DNA from 3 places in the Alteromonas sp. BZK5 genome. Region 2 is predicted to be linked to each of the others. Evidence: predicted binding sites of a transcription regulator. Region 2 holds the regulator's gene; each other region holds the start of a gene.
What was found. Region 2 encodes sigma-54, which starts transcription at its own class of promoters, with help from an activator protein. Its sites were predicted from a motif close to GTTGGCACGNNNNTNGNNT; they were not measured.
Positions count from the first base shown of each region.

Region 1: fliE (flagellar hook-basal body complex protein FliE) is a predicted target of sigma-54. The motif match lies at 1,831-1,849, and genes of this name have one in related genera.
Region 3: nirB (nitrite reductase large subunit NirB) is a predicted target of sigma-54. The motif match lies at 2,684-2,702, and genes of this name have one in related genera.

Region 1 is NZ_JACSOE010000058.1:17,349-22,717, reverse strand. It holds gene fliF (flagellar basal-body MS-ring/collar protein FliF) at 1-1,416, opposite strand, end outside; gene fliE (flagellar hook-basal body complex protein FliE) at 1,429-1,764, opposite strand; gene BIZ39_RS15425 (sigma-54-dependent transcriptional regulator) at 2,006-3,343, opposite strand; gene BIZ39_RS15420 (sensor histidine kinase) at 3,360-4,502, opposite strand; gene BIZ39_RS15415 (sigma-54 dependent transcriptional regulator) at 4,639-5,369, opposite strand, start outside.
Region 2 is NZ_JACSOE010000043.1:950-6,318, forward strand. It holds gene kdsC (3-deoxy-manno-octulosonate-8-phosphatase KdsC) at 1-121, shown strand, start outside; gene lptC (LPS export ABC transporter periplasmic protein LptC) at 118-696, shown strand; gene lptA (lipopolysaccharide transport periplasmic protein LptA) at 665-1,219, shown strand; gene lptB (LPS export ABC transporter ATP-binding protein) at 1,222-1,947, shown strand; gene BIZ39_RS13025 (RNA polymerase factor sigma-54) at 2,021-3,502, shown strand; gene hpf (ribosome hibernation promoting factor) at 3,533-3,820, shown strand; gene ptsN (PTS IIA-like nitrogen regulatory protein PtsN) at 3,834-4,277, shown strand; gene rapZ (RNase adapter RapZ) at 4,362-5,207, shown strand; gene BIZ39_RS13045 (HPr family phosphocarrier protein) at 5,207-5,369, shown strand, end outside.
Region 3 is NZ_JACSOE010000003.1:99,116-104,484, reverse strand. It holds gene BIZ39_RS01945 (hypothetical protein) at 279-566, opposite strand; gene BIZ39_RS01940 (SulP family inorganic anion transporter) at 1,001-2,566, shown strand; gene nirB (nitrite reductase large subunit NirB) at 2,878-5,369, shown strand, end outside.

The DNA of each region.
Region 1 (5,369 bases), on a different contig from region 2:
AAAGATGATAAGTACTATTATAACCAAACCGCCAACAACTAGTTTAAGAATTGGTAGGAACCCAGGCTGTTCCCAGAGAGGCGCATCTTCAATTTCGCCTGCGTCCATCCGAGTAAAGGGAACGCTTACTACTTCTAACGAATCACCGCGGGTAACGTCAAAGCCGATGCCTCCCTGTAAAAGGCGACGAATGTTCAGAATCTCTTCTTGTTTACGCGGTGTTGGTGTCATCGCACCGTCTTCACCCGCGACTTGGGTATAGTCAACCGCGACAGACACGCTCAATCTGCGGATAACCCCTGTCTGTTTCTTGGTATGACTGATAGTGGTATCAAGTTCATAGTTGCGTGTTGATTCTTTCGCTGTGCGGCCAGGCATAGTTTGCTGACTACCGCCCACGGCATTTTCAGGAATATTAGAATCTAACGGAGGCTGATTTGATAATGCCCCCGGAATACCGCCAACACCGCCACCTACGCTATTTTCTTCCATGATCATTTCGCTGCGAACTGCAGGTAAATCTGGGTTGTAGCTTCGCTGTGTTTGTTCCATTGCAGTAAAGTCCATAGTAACGTCAGCTTGCGCTGTGTAGTTACCTATGCCCAATACTGGAATCAGTATCGCGTCAATTTTTTCTAAGTACTCTTGCTCACGCTGGCGCTCAATCTCGTATTCTTTTCTGGCACGAGCACTCATAGAATCTTGAGAGCCTGAGTTAAGCAGACGACCATTGCTGTCTGTTACGGTTACCTTAGACGGCTCCATGTTTTGCACTGCAGACGCCACAATATCGACAACAGCATCAACCTCTTCACCTGCAATAACGGCACCGCGCTTAGCCGTTAGCACAACGGTTGCCGACGCTTTCTTCTCTCTTCGCGCAAATACGTTCTCTTTAGGCATAGCTAACAAGACACGGGCTTTTTGAATGCTTGCGATATCTTCGATGGTAGCCGCGATTTGTTGCTCTCGCGCGTGTTTTAGACGTTCCATCTCAACACGCTGACTTACACCAAATCCCATATCCTGCATAATGATATCGGTACCGGCATCAGAGGCCTTTGTTAACCCTTGGCGGGTCATGCCTAAACGGATGTTTTGGAATTCGTCACTTCTTACGTAAACAATATTGCCTTCAAGCTTATAGTCGATTTGGTTTGCATCCATATAATCGAGGGTTTCAATAAGCTCTTGGGTTTCCATTTTCGCAAGTGGACGGTAATCAGGTTCTTGCGACCAGATAAGAATAAAAATAGCGATGGCGACGCAGATTACCAAAACAACCACAAGGGCCATTTGGCGCATCATATCTGCGCTACCTAAAGTGTCCATAAAACCAGATTTGTTTTCTGGCTCATTGTCCACTGCTTGACTTTGATCAGGAACCGTAAGGTTTGTACCTGTAGCTTCAGCCATAACCTACTCCACCTACACCGGCATATTCATTATTGTTTTATAGGCTTCAAGTACTTTGTTACGCACTTGAACAGTGGCTTCAAAAGCAATGCCCGCCTTTTCTTTCGTCAGCATAACTTGAGCTAGGCTTAAGTTAGGGTCGCCCATTTCAAAACGCTGCTGCGCGTCTTTAGATTCGAGCTGCATGCCGTTTACACCATCTACCGCATTCTTTAGCATGGTCGAGAAATCACTTGCCGAGCTATTAACTTCACTAAGCGGCTGCTGTTGAGGCTCATTAACTTGAAGACGAGTTTGCCCAATCATGTTCTGCATTTCTTGATACAAACTATTGGCTTTAACGTCCATAACCACTCCTAGTGCTTTTTCGAGACCGCCTGAACATCGGCGTATAACTTATGTATAGAGGGGATTTAGCAAAGGGCTTGCCAACTTTAAAAAGCCATATATATCAACAGGATACATTAAAAGGGAGAGGGTTAGCCAAATTTATGGCGTTTGACTTAGTGTGAGCAACAAAAAACCGCCGCCTTCTTTACTACAGAGGCGACGGATAAGGACGAGGAAACCGAAAGTGTAGAAAGCGACCTTATGCGGGCACTTCAATACCGTCTTCGCGCATGCGCGCTAATTTGTAACGAAGGGTTCTTGGACTAATGCCGAGCTTTTCTGCCACATCTTTACGCTTGCCGTTACACGACACCAATGTATCGAGGATAATTTGGTGTTCTTGGTAGCGCAGCTCAGACCCTAACCTATTTTCTTCAACATGCTCTTGCAGTGTTTCAACAGGTGCCGTCATGTCTTCGTCAATCATTAAATCGCTGGCGTCGATTTCATTGTGTTCACATAAAATAAGCGCCCGTTGAACCACGTTTTCTAGTTCGCGAACGTTCCCTGGCCAGCTGTATTGCGACAGCTTATTGCGTGCTGCTGCGCTTAACCTGATAGTACCCAGCCCTTGAGAACTAGCGTGACGCTGAACCAGATGTTCGGCGAGCGGGACAATATCACCCGGACGTTCCGATAGCGGGCGCCACTCAATAGGGAATACATTTAAGCGGTAGTACAAATCTTCTCTGAACTCTCCCGCATCTACTGCTTTTCTCAAATCTCGGTTACTTGTAGCAATAACACGGACGTTGAGCTTAACGGTTTTACGTCCGCCAAGACGCTCTACTTCGCGCTCTTGTAACACGCGTAGCAGTTTAGCTTGAAGCGCCAAATCCATCTCGGTTATTTCATCAAGTAACAGCGTACCGTCTTGGGCTTGTTCAAATTTACCCGGGCACGCTTGGATTGCGCCGGTGAACGCACCTTTTTCGTAACCAAACAAGGTCGCTTCTAGCATGTTCTCTGGTATGGCTGCACAGTTGATGGCGACAAATGGCGCATCACTTCGCGGCGACTGATCGTGAATATAGCGAGACAGCACTTCTTTACCCGAACCGCTTGGTCCCATTACCATCACAGTGGCGTCGGACTTCGCGACTTTGCGAGAAAGCTCAAGTAACTTCAAGCTTGAAGGGTCAGCAACAATAGGCGTGCGAGACTCTATTTTTTGAGCCGGCGCGTAGCGTCCCACTAAATTAAGCAGTACTTCTGGGGCAAACGGTTTTGATAGATAGTCTGTAGCGCCATCGCGCATTGCCTGCACGGCATCATCAATAGTGGCATAGGCTGTCATCAATAGCACAGGCATATTGGGGTACTTAGTTTTGATACTTTTAAGTAGCGTTAAACCGCTCATTTCGCCCATTTGAATATCGCTTACCACTAAATCGACGGAGCGCGAAGACAGCACCATCAACGCTTCTTCAGCACAGTCAGCGGCAACAACCTCATAGTTACCTAACAGAAGGGTGTCTAGGAGTGCTTCGCGTAATCCTGCGTCATCTTCAACAATTAAAATGGTAGTTTTAGACATTATTCTCTCCTATGACCTACGCAACATGAGTCAATGTTTGTGAAGATTGAGCGTTCACCACACACGGCAAAGACACACTAAAGCACGCCCCACCTTCTGGCATATTTGATACGCTAAGCAAACCGTTGTGGGCGTTTACGACGGATTTAACCACCGCAAGGCCAAGGCCCGTGCCATGAGTTTTAGTTGTGAAAAACGGTTCAAAAATTTTGTTTTTGAGTTTATCCGGTACGCCAGGACCTTTATCTATAATGGCCACATGCAAACGTTCATCAGACACTGCAGTTTCTACGTGCACGCACTCCCCTTTCGGAGTAACTTGGCTCGCGTTGTGAACAAGGTTTAATAACGCGCCTTGAAGCGCTGTAAGATTACCGGTAATAGATACGTTTTTATCGAAGCCGCTAAAAGTTAGCGTTTGCTGTGCTTGAGCCGTCATGGTTTGGGCACTGCCTTCAATTGAAGTAAACAACTCTCCCAAGCTAATTTGGCTGACCACTTGTTCTTCCCCTGACTTAGCGAAAAGCAGCATGTCGTTAACCTGACTCTCTAGCTCTTTAAGCCTGTCAGTTAGCTTGTTTGCAAATTGAGTTTGTGCTTCTTGTCCCAAGCCTTTGCGCGTTAAATTAGACGCATAGAGCATGGCCGCAGAGAGAGGCGTACGAATTTGGTGAGCAAGGGATGCCACCATTTTTCCCAAAGAGGACAGGCGCTGCATATGACTCACGCGTGCTTGCAGCTGCCGCGTTTCGGTTAAGTCGGTAATAACAATTAATTGCCCAGGCTCATTTTCTAATGGCGTGATAGAAAGCTTCACTCGGCGACCGTCAACAAGTGAGACTTCATGGCCGTCGTCAGCGCGAGGCTTGAATGAGCGCGTGATAATACTTCGCCACACTTCCTCTTCCAGCGGTTCACCTAACAGTGCTTTCGCTTGTTCATTGGCTTGGCGTACGATCCCTTTACCGTCTATAACGATAACGCCCGCAGGCATTACCTGAAGTAAGTGTTCAAGTCGACTCGCCTGCAACCGCAAAGACGAAATATCGTCACTGCTTGAGGGGTCGTATTCATCACGAGATATCGCATTATCAATACTATCTAACGCATAGCTTGATGCTGAGTACTCAGTTGATTGTGGTGTGCTGTCAAAAGCCATATTGCCCTCGTCAAATTGCAGACGCTGTTAAACTATGACTTAGATAAAGCAGAAGATGTGCCAATTCATCATTGGCTTATTTTTCAGTTAGATAGGATGAAATTATAGAGGAAAGCGCAACGTCAATTACCTGACATTACGCTTCTTCAGTACGTTGAATATCGTACTTCCGCATTTTCTCGACAAGCGTTGTTCTGCGCATACCAAGTTTGTCGGCAGCTCGAGCCACCACCCAATCTTGATTGTCTAACGCCTGTCTAATGAGGTTTACTTCCAACTCAGAAAGGTACTCTTTGAGATTAACCCCTTCTTCAGGTAAAGATGAAGAAACCATTCCGTTCAGCCCCTCATGGCTTTGCTCGTTAAGGTCTTCTTCTGGCTCTTGCGCGGCCGCTTCAGCAAAGAGTGCATTGAATGCTTCACGCTCAAGAATTTCTTCTGGATAATCAGGCTCGTAAGCCTGTATATCACCGTATTGATATTTCTCAGGTAAATCGGCGATATCAACGATTTGACCAGGATAAAGAATTGTTAAGCGTTCAACCAAGTTAGACAGCTCACGAACGTTGCCCGCCCATTCGTGCTCCATTAACGAGGCGATCGCTTGCTCGGTAAAGCGCACACCTTCCACCCCATCACCTTGGATACGACTATTTAGCTCTTGGAGCAGTAAGGGGATATCGTCTTTTCTTTGTCTAAGTGCAGGGCTATCAATTGGGAACACGTTGAGTCGGTAATACAAGTCCTCACGGAACTTGTCTTCACTGATCATGGTTTCCAAATTGCGGTGTGTCGCAGCGATAATGCGTACGTTACACTGAAGGGGCTTGTTGCCGCCTACGCGCTCGAAGGTACGCTCTTGTAACA
Region 2 (5,369 bases):
AGCCAAACAAGCAAACTGGATTACAACCCTTCCCGGTGGGTTTGGCGCGGTCCGAGAAATATCGGATACCATTTTGCAGGCCAAAGGGGTAGCAAATGAGATTTTTGGAGCTAGTGTATGAGCCTGTTTGGCTTTAATCGCTTAGGATTAAGTATATCGGCGCTATTTATTTTGGCGATGCTGATGTACATCCCTACGTGGATGGAAGAGCAGCCTGAAACGCAGGGGAATCGTGAAAACGATGCGCTAAAGCCCGCCTACAAAGCAAAAAATCTTACCACTACGCTGTACAATCAAGACGGTGAGTTAAATCACAAAGTATTTGCAGAGTCGATGGAGCATTACGACCAGCTTGGCTTTGTATTGTTTCAGCAACCTAAATACACCCTTTATACAGAAAACGCGTCATCACCATGGGTGGTAACCGCTGATGAAGGTACACTATACAATAACGAGCTAATCCAGCTGGAAAACCAAGTTAATATTGAGAACCAAACTGGCGATGACTTTGTCAGAAGTATATCGACCGAGTACATTCAAATTAATTTAGAAACCAAGCAAATGACATCTGACCAACCCGTTGAAATACTGGGCACCCAATATGTCATTTTAAGTAATGGGTTTAACGCGAATTTACGCACACAAGAATACGAGCTTTTAGATCATGTACAAACCACTTATTCCCCTAGCAACTAGTTTATTGCTTGCCATCGCTAGCGGTGCGGTACACGCCAGTGAAGATGATTTTTCGCAGCCCATAAAAATAGGCTCGAACACCCAGTTTATCGACGGTAAAAATAAAACCGCGTTGTACAAAGACGACGTACTCATAACTCAAGGCTCTTTGGTTATTGAAGCTGACGAAGTGGAAGTAATTGCCACTGACGGTGGTGGTCGTGAAATATTTATTGCTAGAGGAAAGCCTGCAAGCTATTCCCAGCAATTGGAAGACGGCACGCCAGTTTCGGCAAAAGCTAATGAAATACGCTATGAAGTGGTGAACCGAACGATTTCTCTTGCCGGAAACGCAGAGTTGAAACAAGACACCAGTAAAGTACAGGGTGACAACATCACGTTCGATATGATTACCGAGCAATTGCTAGCGACTGGCGGCGCAGGTAAGGATGGTGAGGGTCGAGTGACCACAGTATTCACACCTGAGACCATTCGCAAAACTTCGTCTAAGAAAGACAAAAAAGACAACGAGGGCAATGAATAGCAATGGCAACTTTGAGCGCTAAAAATCTTGCTAAGGCTTACAAGTCACGACAGGTTGTTCGAGATGTAAGTCTGTCTGTCTCAACGGGTCAAATTGTTGGTCTTCTTGGCCCAAATGGCGCTGGTAAGACCACCACATTCTACATGATTGTTGGTTTAGTGAATCTGGATAAAGGCAAGATTGAAATCGACAACAATGAGCTAACTCATCAGCCCATGCACGAGCGCGCACGCCGCGGAATTGGCTACCTACCGCAGGAAGCCTCTATTTTCAGAAAGCTCACAGTGCATGAAAATATCATGGCCATTTTGCAAACCCGTAAAGATTTAAATTCACAACAGCAAGAAGAAGAAGCAGATGCGCTACTTGATGAATTTAATATTAACCATATACGTAATAGTACGGGGATGAGTTTGTCAGGGGGCGAACGCCGTCGCGTTGAGATTGCCCGCGCTCTGGCAGCAAAACCGCAATTTATTTTGTTAGACGAACCATTTGCTGGTGTTGATCCAATATCAGTTAATGATATAAAGAAGATAATACAACATCTTCGCGATAGGGGTATTGGAATCCTTATCACGGACCATAACGTACGAGAGACATTGGATGTTTGTGAAAAGGCGTACATTGTGAGTCATGGCGAGCTTATTGCGCAAGGAACGGCGGAACAGGTTTTAAGTAATCAAAAAGTAAGGGATGTATACCTAGGCGAACAATTCAGGCTATAGTTAATGTAACCGAATTGTCATTTTTCAGTTTCGCTCTGGTATATTCAATTTAGAGCATTTAAATAAGACGTAGATGAAACCATCTTTACAGCTAAAATTTAGCCAACAACTTACCATGACACCACAGCTTCAGCAGGCCATTAAACTGCTGCAGCTTTCTACACTTGATCTTCAACAAGAGATCCAAGAAGCGCTCGATTCTAATCCGCTATTAGAAGTTGAAGAAGGTAACGACGAGCCGCAACTAGAAAAGAACAATATCGACAACGATGACAGCGGCTCTGAGGCCACTGCTTCTGCATCTAGTGACACACTAGAAGCCGGCGATGCACTTGAGAAAAACGATCTTCCCGATGAGCTGCCAATCGACAGCACATGGGACGAATACTACTCTGCTTCATCTTCGCCAGCTCCAGGTCCATCCAATGACGACGAGCAAATCTTCCAAGGTGAGACTACTGAAGATATTCAAGAGCACCTTCTTTGGCAAATGCGCCTTACCCATTTCTCGGATACCGATCGCGCAATCGCTACAGCAATCATCGACTCTATTGACGAGTCAGGTTATTTAACCGTTACCCTTGATGATATTTTAGAAGCGGTTAACGATGATGATATGGAAGAGCCGATTGAAATGGACGAAATAGAATGTGTGCTAAAGCGCATTCAGATGTTCGACCCTATTGGTTCTGGCTCACGCTCTCCACAAGAATGTTTGATGGTGCAATTGCGTCAATTTTCAGAAGACACACCGTGGCTTGCTGAAGCGAAGCAACTGATTGAAGAGTACTCTGACTTACTGAGCAGCAAAGACTATCGTACGCTTATGCGTAAAAGCCGATTGAAAGAAGATCAGCTACGCGAGGCAATGCGTTTACTGCAAACCTTGAATCCTCGCCCAGGTAGTGCTTTAGTTACTAAAGAGCCTGAGTACGTTATTCCTGATGTCTCAGTAACCAAGAAAAATGGCCGTTGGGTGGTTGAGCTGAACCCCGACAGTCTGCCTAAGTTAAGCGTAAATCAACAATACGCTGCAATGAGTCGCCGTGCCAAGAATAGTAGCGATTCACAGTTCATCCGCTCACACATGCAAGAGGCTAAGTGGTTCATAAAGAGCCTTGAATCTCGTAACGAAACCTTAATGAAGGTTGCAAACTGCATTGTGCAGCAGCAAATGGGCTTTTTTGAGCACGGCCCGGAAATGATGAAACCAATGGTGCTAAATGATGTCGCAGAAATGGTAGATATGCACGAATCCACTATTTCGCGAGTGACAACGCAAAAGTACATGCATACGCCACGTGGAATCTTCGAATTGAAGTATTTCTTCTCAAGCCACGTTGCAACAGAGTCTGGTGGTGAATGTTCATCTACAGCGATTCGTGCATTGATCAAGAAATTAGTGGCCGCAGAAAAGCCTAGCAAGCCGCTAAGTGATAGCAAGATTGCTTCATTGTTGGCCGAACAAGGCATTAAAGTTGCCCGGCGAACAATAGCAAAGTACCGGGAATCGTTGTCGATCCCGCCGTCGAACCAACGCAAAAGCCTTATTTAATCGGGCTTAATAATATAAGGAAGACGAAATATGCAAATCAACCTTACTGGTCATCATGTCGAAATCACCGACTCTTTGCGTAATTATGTCGATACGAAGTTCAGCAAACTTGAACGTCACTTTGATCACATTTCTAATGTGCATGTCATCCTGAACGTTGAAAAATTAAATCAAAAAGCCGAAGCGACCGTTCATTTAAGTGGCGCTGAAGTATTCGCATCCTCAGAAAATACCGACATGTATGCGGCGATTGACAGCATGGTTGATAAACTCGACCGGCAGGTAATCAAGCATAAGGAAAAACTGAAAAAACATTAGTAGTTAATTAAGCATGGATATACAAGCCATCGTAAGTCTGGACCGCACCGAGTGTGCGGTTCAGTGTAATAGTAAAAAGCGAATTCTTGAGATCATCGCTGATATCGCTGCCAAGCAAAACGAGAACATTGATCAGGCAACGGTACTCAACAGTTTGATGGCTCGAGAGCGTATGGGTAGTACAGGCATAGGCAATGGTATCGCCCTGCCCCACGGACGCCTGCCGGGCCTTGAGAAAGTGATTGCCATTGTTGTAACCAGCACGCCAGCAATCGACTTTGACGCCCTTGACGAGAAACCCGTAGACATCTTTTTTGCTCTACTCGTTCCTGAGGAACAGACCGAAGGACACCTTCAAACGCTGGCCACCGTGGCTGGTAAACTAAGCGACAAAGAAACGATTAAAGCAATACGTCGCGCAACGACAAGCGACGATATTCTATCTGCATTAAGTTAAACATTAAGCGCCTATTAACCGTTTAGTAGGCGCCTAATTCAACAACGCGTATGTGATAAAACCAGAGTATTAGGGAGAAAGTAGGTGAAGCTGATAATAATCAGTGGTCGTTCGGGGTCTGGTAAGTCTGTCGCACTTCGCGCATTGGAAGATTTAGGTTATTACTGTGTTGATAATATCCCGGTAAACTTACTTCCCACCTTAACCCATACAGTTGTTGACGAGTACGATCAGGTTGCGGTAAGTATCGATGTGAGAAACTTACCTAAAAATCCTGACGATTTGGTAGAAATTCTAGACTACCTGCCTTCTTCGTGGTCGATGACCATTGTTTACATTGACGCGAGCGATGATGTACTGGTTAAGCGTTTTAGCGAAACACGTCGTCTTCACCCTCTCGCCAAGCTTAATAAATCGCTTTCAGAAGCCATTAAAGCCGAGTCTGCCCTACTTGCTCCTATTGCTGAGCGCGCAGATTTATATCTAGATACAGATAAGCTTACCATTCACCAACTGGCAGAGTTAATTCGAGAGCGTATCCTGGGTAAGAAAAGCTCACGCCTTGTGCTTGTGTTTGAGTCGTTTGGCTTTAAGCACGGCATTCCTAAAGATGCGGATTACGTTTTTGATGCCCGCTTTTTACCTAACCCCCACTGGGAGCCCGACCTTAAACATCTGACCGGATTAGACGCACCAGTAGAAGTATTTTTGGGGTCGCAGCCTGTAGTGACCAAGTTCATTTGGCAAATTCAGAATTTAATAACGACATGGCTGCCTCATTTAGAACGCAATAACAGAAGTTACGTAACCGTAGCCATTGGCTGTACTGGCGGGCAACACCGTTCGGTTTATATCGCACAGACCCTGTCGAAAACCTTCAGTGAAATACACCCTGATGTTCAAATTCGCCATAGAGAGCTGAATCAGTAATGACTATTCAAAAAACGCTAACTATCGTCAATAAGTTAGGGTTGCATGCGAGAGCGGCGACCCAACTGGTTAAACTGGCTAATCAATTCGACGCTAAAATCATCTTAAAAAAAGGCGATAAAGAAGCAGACGCAAGCAGTGTATTGGGATTAATGATGCTTG
Region 3 (5,369 bases), on a different contig from region 2:
TGAAACTCATTGCTCTTAGCCCCTGCACTCAGCAGAGCAATACGTGTACCAAGCAACACTTATGCCCTGTTTATTAGAATTAATGAAGATAAGCGTTAGAGTGAACAAAAACGCTCGGAGTGCTGACATTTAGCGGCATGTGGTTCGGCTGGAATTTTAACTTAAGGTGACTGTATAAGGGGGACGGGAAGGTTAGCGGCGTTAAGAGGGAAGTTGAGAGAGAAGAAGCTGCGCCAAAATGGTGCAGCTTCGCAAAAGGTGTGGTTTTGCTATCCAGATTAGTTTCTGACTACGCGAAGAAACCAACCTACAAACAGTGAAATTAAGAAACCGAAGAAGGCAATCATTGTGGTGATAGTTAACATTTGCCCAGAAAAGTCAGCATTCTCGCCAGTGTGCTCGCTAACCAGCATTCCTGATGCTTTAAAGATAAACAATGCTGCTACAGAAAATAGTAAAATAACGGCGGTCGACATGATAGTGGCTTTCCAATAAGCCTTCGGCGACATCCAATGAATAGCGCCTGCCACTAGCACGCACAAAATAGTCAGAATATAAGGTACCACTTTAACTCCTCGTTGAATAAGACTTGTGCCTTATTGCGACGTCTTACCGTAGCCCCGTATTAGAAATCGAAGCGCATTGAACGACGCGGTTAATAAAAACCATTATACGATGCCATGTACGATGCAATTTGTCAGCATTCGCTATTAAATTAAGCCCTGAGACCGTACATGAAAAATTGACAAGCTCACAGCATTAGGAAAGGGGCAAAGAGCCCTGCGCTTATCACGTAAGCGCCAAGTAGTTCGGACTGGAGCCTGTTGATCTTTGCTGCACATCAACGTTCAACAGGCCCTAGTAACAATCTATTAAAAGATTTTGCGCTACAATGGTGATAGAATCGCCGAAAAAATCTCCTACCTACTTGGTGTTCTGCTTTAACGCGGTGTACGCCATGGTGGGTTGTTGTGTTTAACATCTTAGCTTCTGAGAGAACATGTTCGATTTAATTACCAGTAAAGACAGCAACGTTAAAAACGACGTGCTATCAGGTATTACCGTGGCGCTTGCCTTGGTCCCTGAAGCCGTTGCATTCGCATTTGTGGCCGGCGTAGAACCAATGATTGGTCTTTATGCGGCTTTCATGATGGGCTTAATCACTTCCGCTATTGGTGGCCGACCAGGAATGATTTCTGGTGCTACCGGCGCCATGGCCGTTGTAATGGTGGCACTGGTTGCCCAACACGGCGTGCAGTATTTATTTGCCGCGGTTATTTTGGCTGGTTTACTGCAAATAATGTGCGGTATTTTCAAGCTCGGAAAGTTTATACGTCTGGTCCCATATCCGGTAATGCTAGGCTTCGTAAATGGTTTGGCAATTGTTATTTTCTTGGCGCAATTAGGCCAGTTCAAAGTGACCAACGCAGCCGGTGAATTACAGTGGATGGAAGGTACGCTGTTATATTGGATGTTAGGGCTTGTGGCGCTAACCATGGCCATTATCTATTTATTGCCAAAGCTAACCAAAGCTGTACCGGCGTCGCTTGTAGCGATTGTTACGGTAACCTTGTTAGTACACGGTCTTGACCTTGAAGCGCGCACTGTAATCGACTTTGTTCGCGATTTGCTACCAGCTGACCAGCGCGACACCGCGACGCTAGCGGGTGAACTTCCTAGCTTTGCTATTCCTATGGTGCCGTTCACCTGGGAAACCTTCATGATCATTTTGCCTACCTCAGTCATTCTTTGCTTGGTTGGTCTAATTGAGTCGCTTCTTACTCTTTCATTAATTGACGAAATGACAGATACCCGCGGGCGCGGCAACAAAGAGTGCGTTGGCCAAGGCGTTGCAAATACCGTAAACGGTTTCTTTGGCGGTATGGGCGGTTGCGCCATGATTGGTCAAAGTATGATTAATATTAACTCTGGTGGCCGTGGCCGCTTGTCTGGTATCACCGCGGCGGTTGTATTATTAGGCTTTATTCTATTTGCTGCTCCGCTAATTGAAATGATTCCTCTCGCTGCCCTTGTTGGCGTTATGTTCGTGGTGGTTATCGCTACATTTGAGTGGGCGTCATTCAGAATTATTCGCGGCGTAAACAAAGAAGATGCGTTCGTACTTTTCCTAGTAACAGGCGTTACCGTTATCGCTGATCTGGCTATTGCGGTTGTGGTGGGTGTTATCGTTTCAGCACTGGTGTTTGCATGGAAACACGCTCGTCATATTGAAGCGAGATCCCATATCGATAACGACGGTTGGAAAGTCTATGAGCTAGACGGCCCGCTGTTCTTTGGCTCGGTATCGCATTTCAAAGACCTGTTTGATATCGCCAACGACCCTAATGATGTAGTTATTGACTTTAAAGACTCTCGCATTTGGGATTCATCAGGTATCGATGCGCTAGATACCCTTGCTGACAAATACGAAGAGCAGGGTAAAAAGCTACACATTCGCCATATCAGTGATGAATGTCGCTCACTGCTTCGCAAGGCCGATAAGTTTGTTGAAATTAACGTGGTTGAAGACCCTCGCTACCGCGTAGCGACGGATAAGCTGGCCTAAGTTATTTGATAGCCTTAATGCACCAAGTAAACACAGTTTTGCGTTTGTTTGGTGCAGTTGTGAAGTCTGAATAATGCTTATTTTGTAGTAAATCAAATAAAAACAATTATTTACGGTTTTGGCACTGAACTTGGATAGCTATAAACGTAAAGTGTGTTTTGGTGATTTGTGTCAATCGCTGAAAATTGTGTGATTTATAACACTCCGTAAAATGTGTTAGCCGACCTAAACCGTTGGCAAAATAGGCAACGAAGCCCGCATCAACGAAAGTTGAAGCGGGCTTTTTTTTGTCCCGAAAAAAGGGGAATACCATGACTTCATTGGACTCAAAACCGCAAATTGTCGTCGTAGGCAACGGCATGGTGGGGCATCATTTTGTTGAGCAGCTTCACCAAAGCGATGCCAATGTAGAAATAACCGTTTTATGCGGCGAGTCACGCCTTGCGTACGACCGCGTTTATCTGTCGTCTTTTTTTAGCGGCGCGAGTGCTGATGACTTAGCGCTTACTACTCCCGCTCAGTACGCCGAGTGGGGCGTAAACGTAGTTACCAATGCCTTGGTTACCGATATAGACCGTGACAATAATAAAGTGACGACGTCGGAAGGGCAGGTGTTTAGCTACGATAAGCTTGTGTTAGCTACGGGCTCTTACCCATTTGTGCCACCCATTCCTGGCAACGATCAAGAGCATTGCTTGGTGTACCGTACTATAGACGATCTACTTGCTATTGAAGCGTCAGCAGCGGTGAGCAAAGTAGGGGTTGTCGTTGGCGGCGGTCTTCTAGGTTTAGAAGCCGCTAACGCACTAAAACAAGCCGGTCTAGACACCCACGTGGTAGAGTTTGCCCCGCAGCTTATGGCGGTACAGCTAGACCAAGCTGGTGGTAACGTGCTTAAAGATAAAATCGAAGCATTGGGCGTAATGGTTCACACCCAAAAGGCCACCCAAACTATCGAGGCTGGTGATACCTGCCGCTATAAAATGGTGTTTGCTGACGGCACTGCACTAGAAACTGACATGATTTTATTCTCTGCCGGTATTCGACCTTCCGATCAGCTTGGCAGAAAGTCAGCGCTAACACTGGGTGAGCGCGGCGGTATTGTCATTGATAACCATTGCGTGACGTCTGACCCAAACATTTACGCTGTGGGTGAATGTGCGCTGTGGGATAACAAAATCTTTGGTCTTGTTGCACCTGGCTACACCATGGCACGCACGGCCGTAAGTCATATTACAGGTGGCGATGCCGAGTTCGCTGGCGCAGATATGAGCACTAAACTCAAGCTAATGGGCGTAGAAGTGGGCTCAATTGGCGATGCCCATGAACGCACAGACGGAGCGCTTAGCTACACGTACTTAAATCAGCCCGAGGGCGTGTATAAAAAGCTGGTGGTAGATAGCGAGCAAAAGTACGTGCTTGGTGCTGTGCTCGTTGGCGATACCAGCGACTACGACACGCTCTTACAGTATGCACTTAATAATATTGAATTACCTGAACACCCAGAAAGCCTAATTCTGCCCTCATCCGATGCCGCACCGGCGTTAGGTGCCGATGCACTACCAGACACCGCGTCTATTTGTTCATGCTTAAATGTGACTAAGGGCGACATAGTTTCAGCCATTGAAGGCGGCTGTTGTAGCGTTGGTGATGTAAAAGGTGAAACTAAGGCCAGTACAGGTTGTGGAGGCTGTGCTGCCTTACTTAAAAATGTTGTGGATAGCGAACTTGAAAAGCGCGGTGTGGAAGTATCAAAAGCCATTTGTGAGCACTTCAACCATACCCGACAAGAGCTATTTCACATTGTTAAGGTAAACGGCATTCGCACCTTTGACGAGCTACTAGAGCAGCATGGTGAAGGTCTAGGGTGTGAAATTTGTAAGCCCGCTGTCGGCTCAATTTTAGCTTCGGTGTATAACGACTACATTCTTAAGGCTTCACATCTTCCTCTGCAAGACACCAACGATATCTACCTTGGCAACATGCAAAAAGATGGCACGTACTCGGTTGTACCGCGTGTACCTGGTGGCGAAATAACGCCTGAGAAGTTGATTCTGCTCGGCGAAGTGGCAAAAGAATACAACCTGTACACCAAGATCACGGGTGGTCAGCGCATTGATTTATTTGGAGCGCGCGTAGAGCACTTACCGGATATCTGGGAAAAACTGGTCGCTGGTGGTTTTGAAACCGGCCATGCTTACGCGAAGGCACTGCGTACCGTGAAATCGTGTGTGGGCAGCACATGGTGCCGCTACGGTGTACAGGATTCTGTTGGCACTGCCATTGACTTAGAGAATCGTTACAAAGGCTTACGTGCACCGCACAAAATTAAATTTGCCGTTTCGGGGTGTACCCGTGAGTGCGCAGAAGCCCAAAGTAAAGACATTGGTGTTATTGCTACCGAGCAAGGCTGGAACCTGTATGTTTGCGGGAATGGCGGCATGAAGCCTCGACATGCAGACCTGTTTGCCACCGATCTAGATACCGAAACCCTTATAAAGTACATCGACCGCGTGCTGATGTTTTATGTGAAAACGGCTGATCGCCTACAGCGCACATCGGTGTGGATGGACAACTTAGAAGGTGGGTTAGCTTACTTGCAAGACGTTGTGATAAACGATGCTCTTGGCATTAATAGTGAGCTTGAAGCACAGATGGATGCTGTGGTTGATGCTTATCAGTGCGAATGGAAAACCACCATTGAAAACCCTGAGTCGCGCAAGCGTTTCCGTCAATTCGTAAACAGCAATGCTAGCGACACCAATATTCAGTTTGTTTCAGAGCGAGGCCAGGTTCGCCCAGC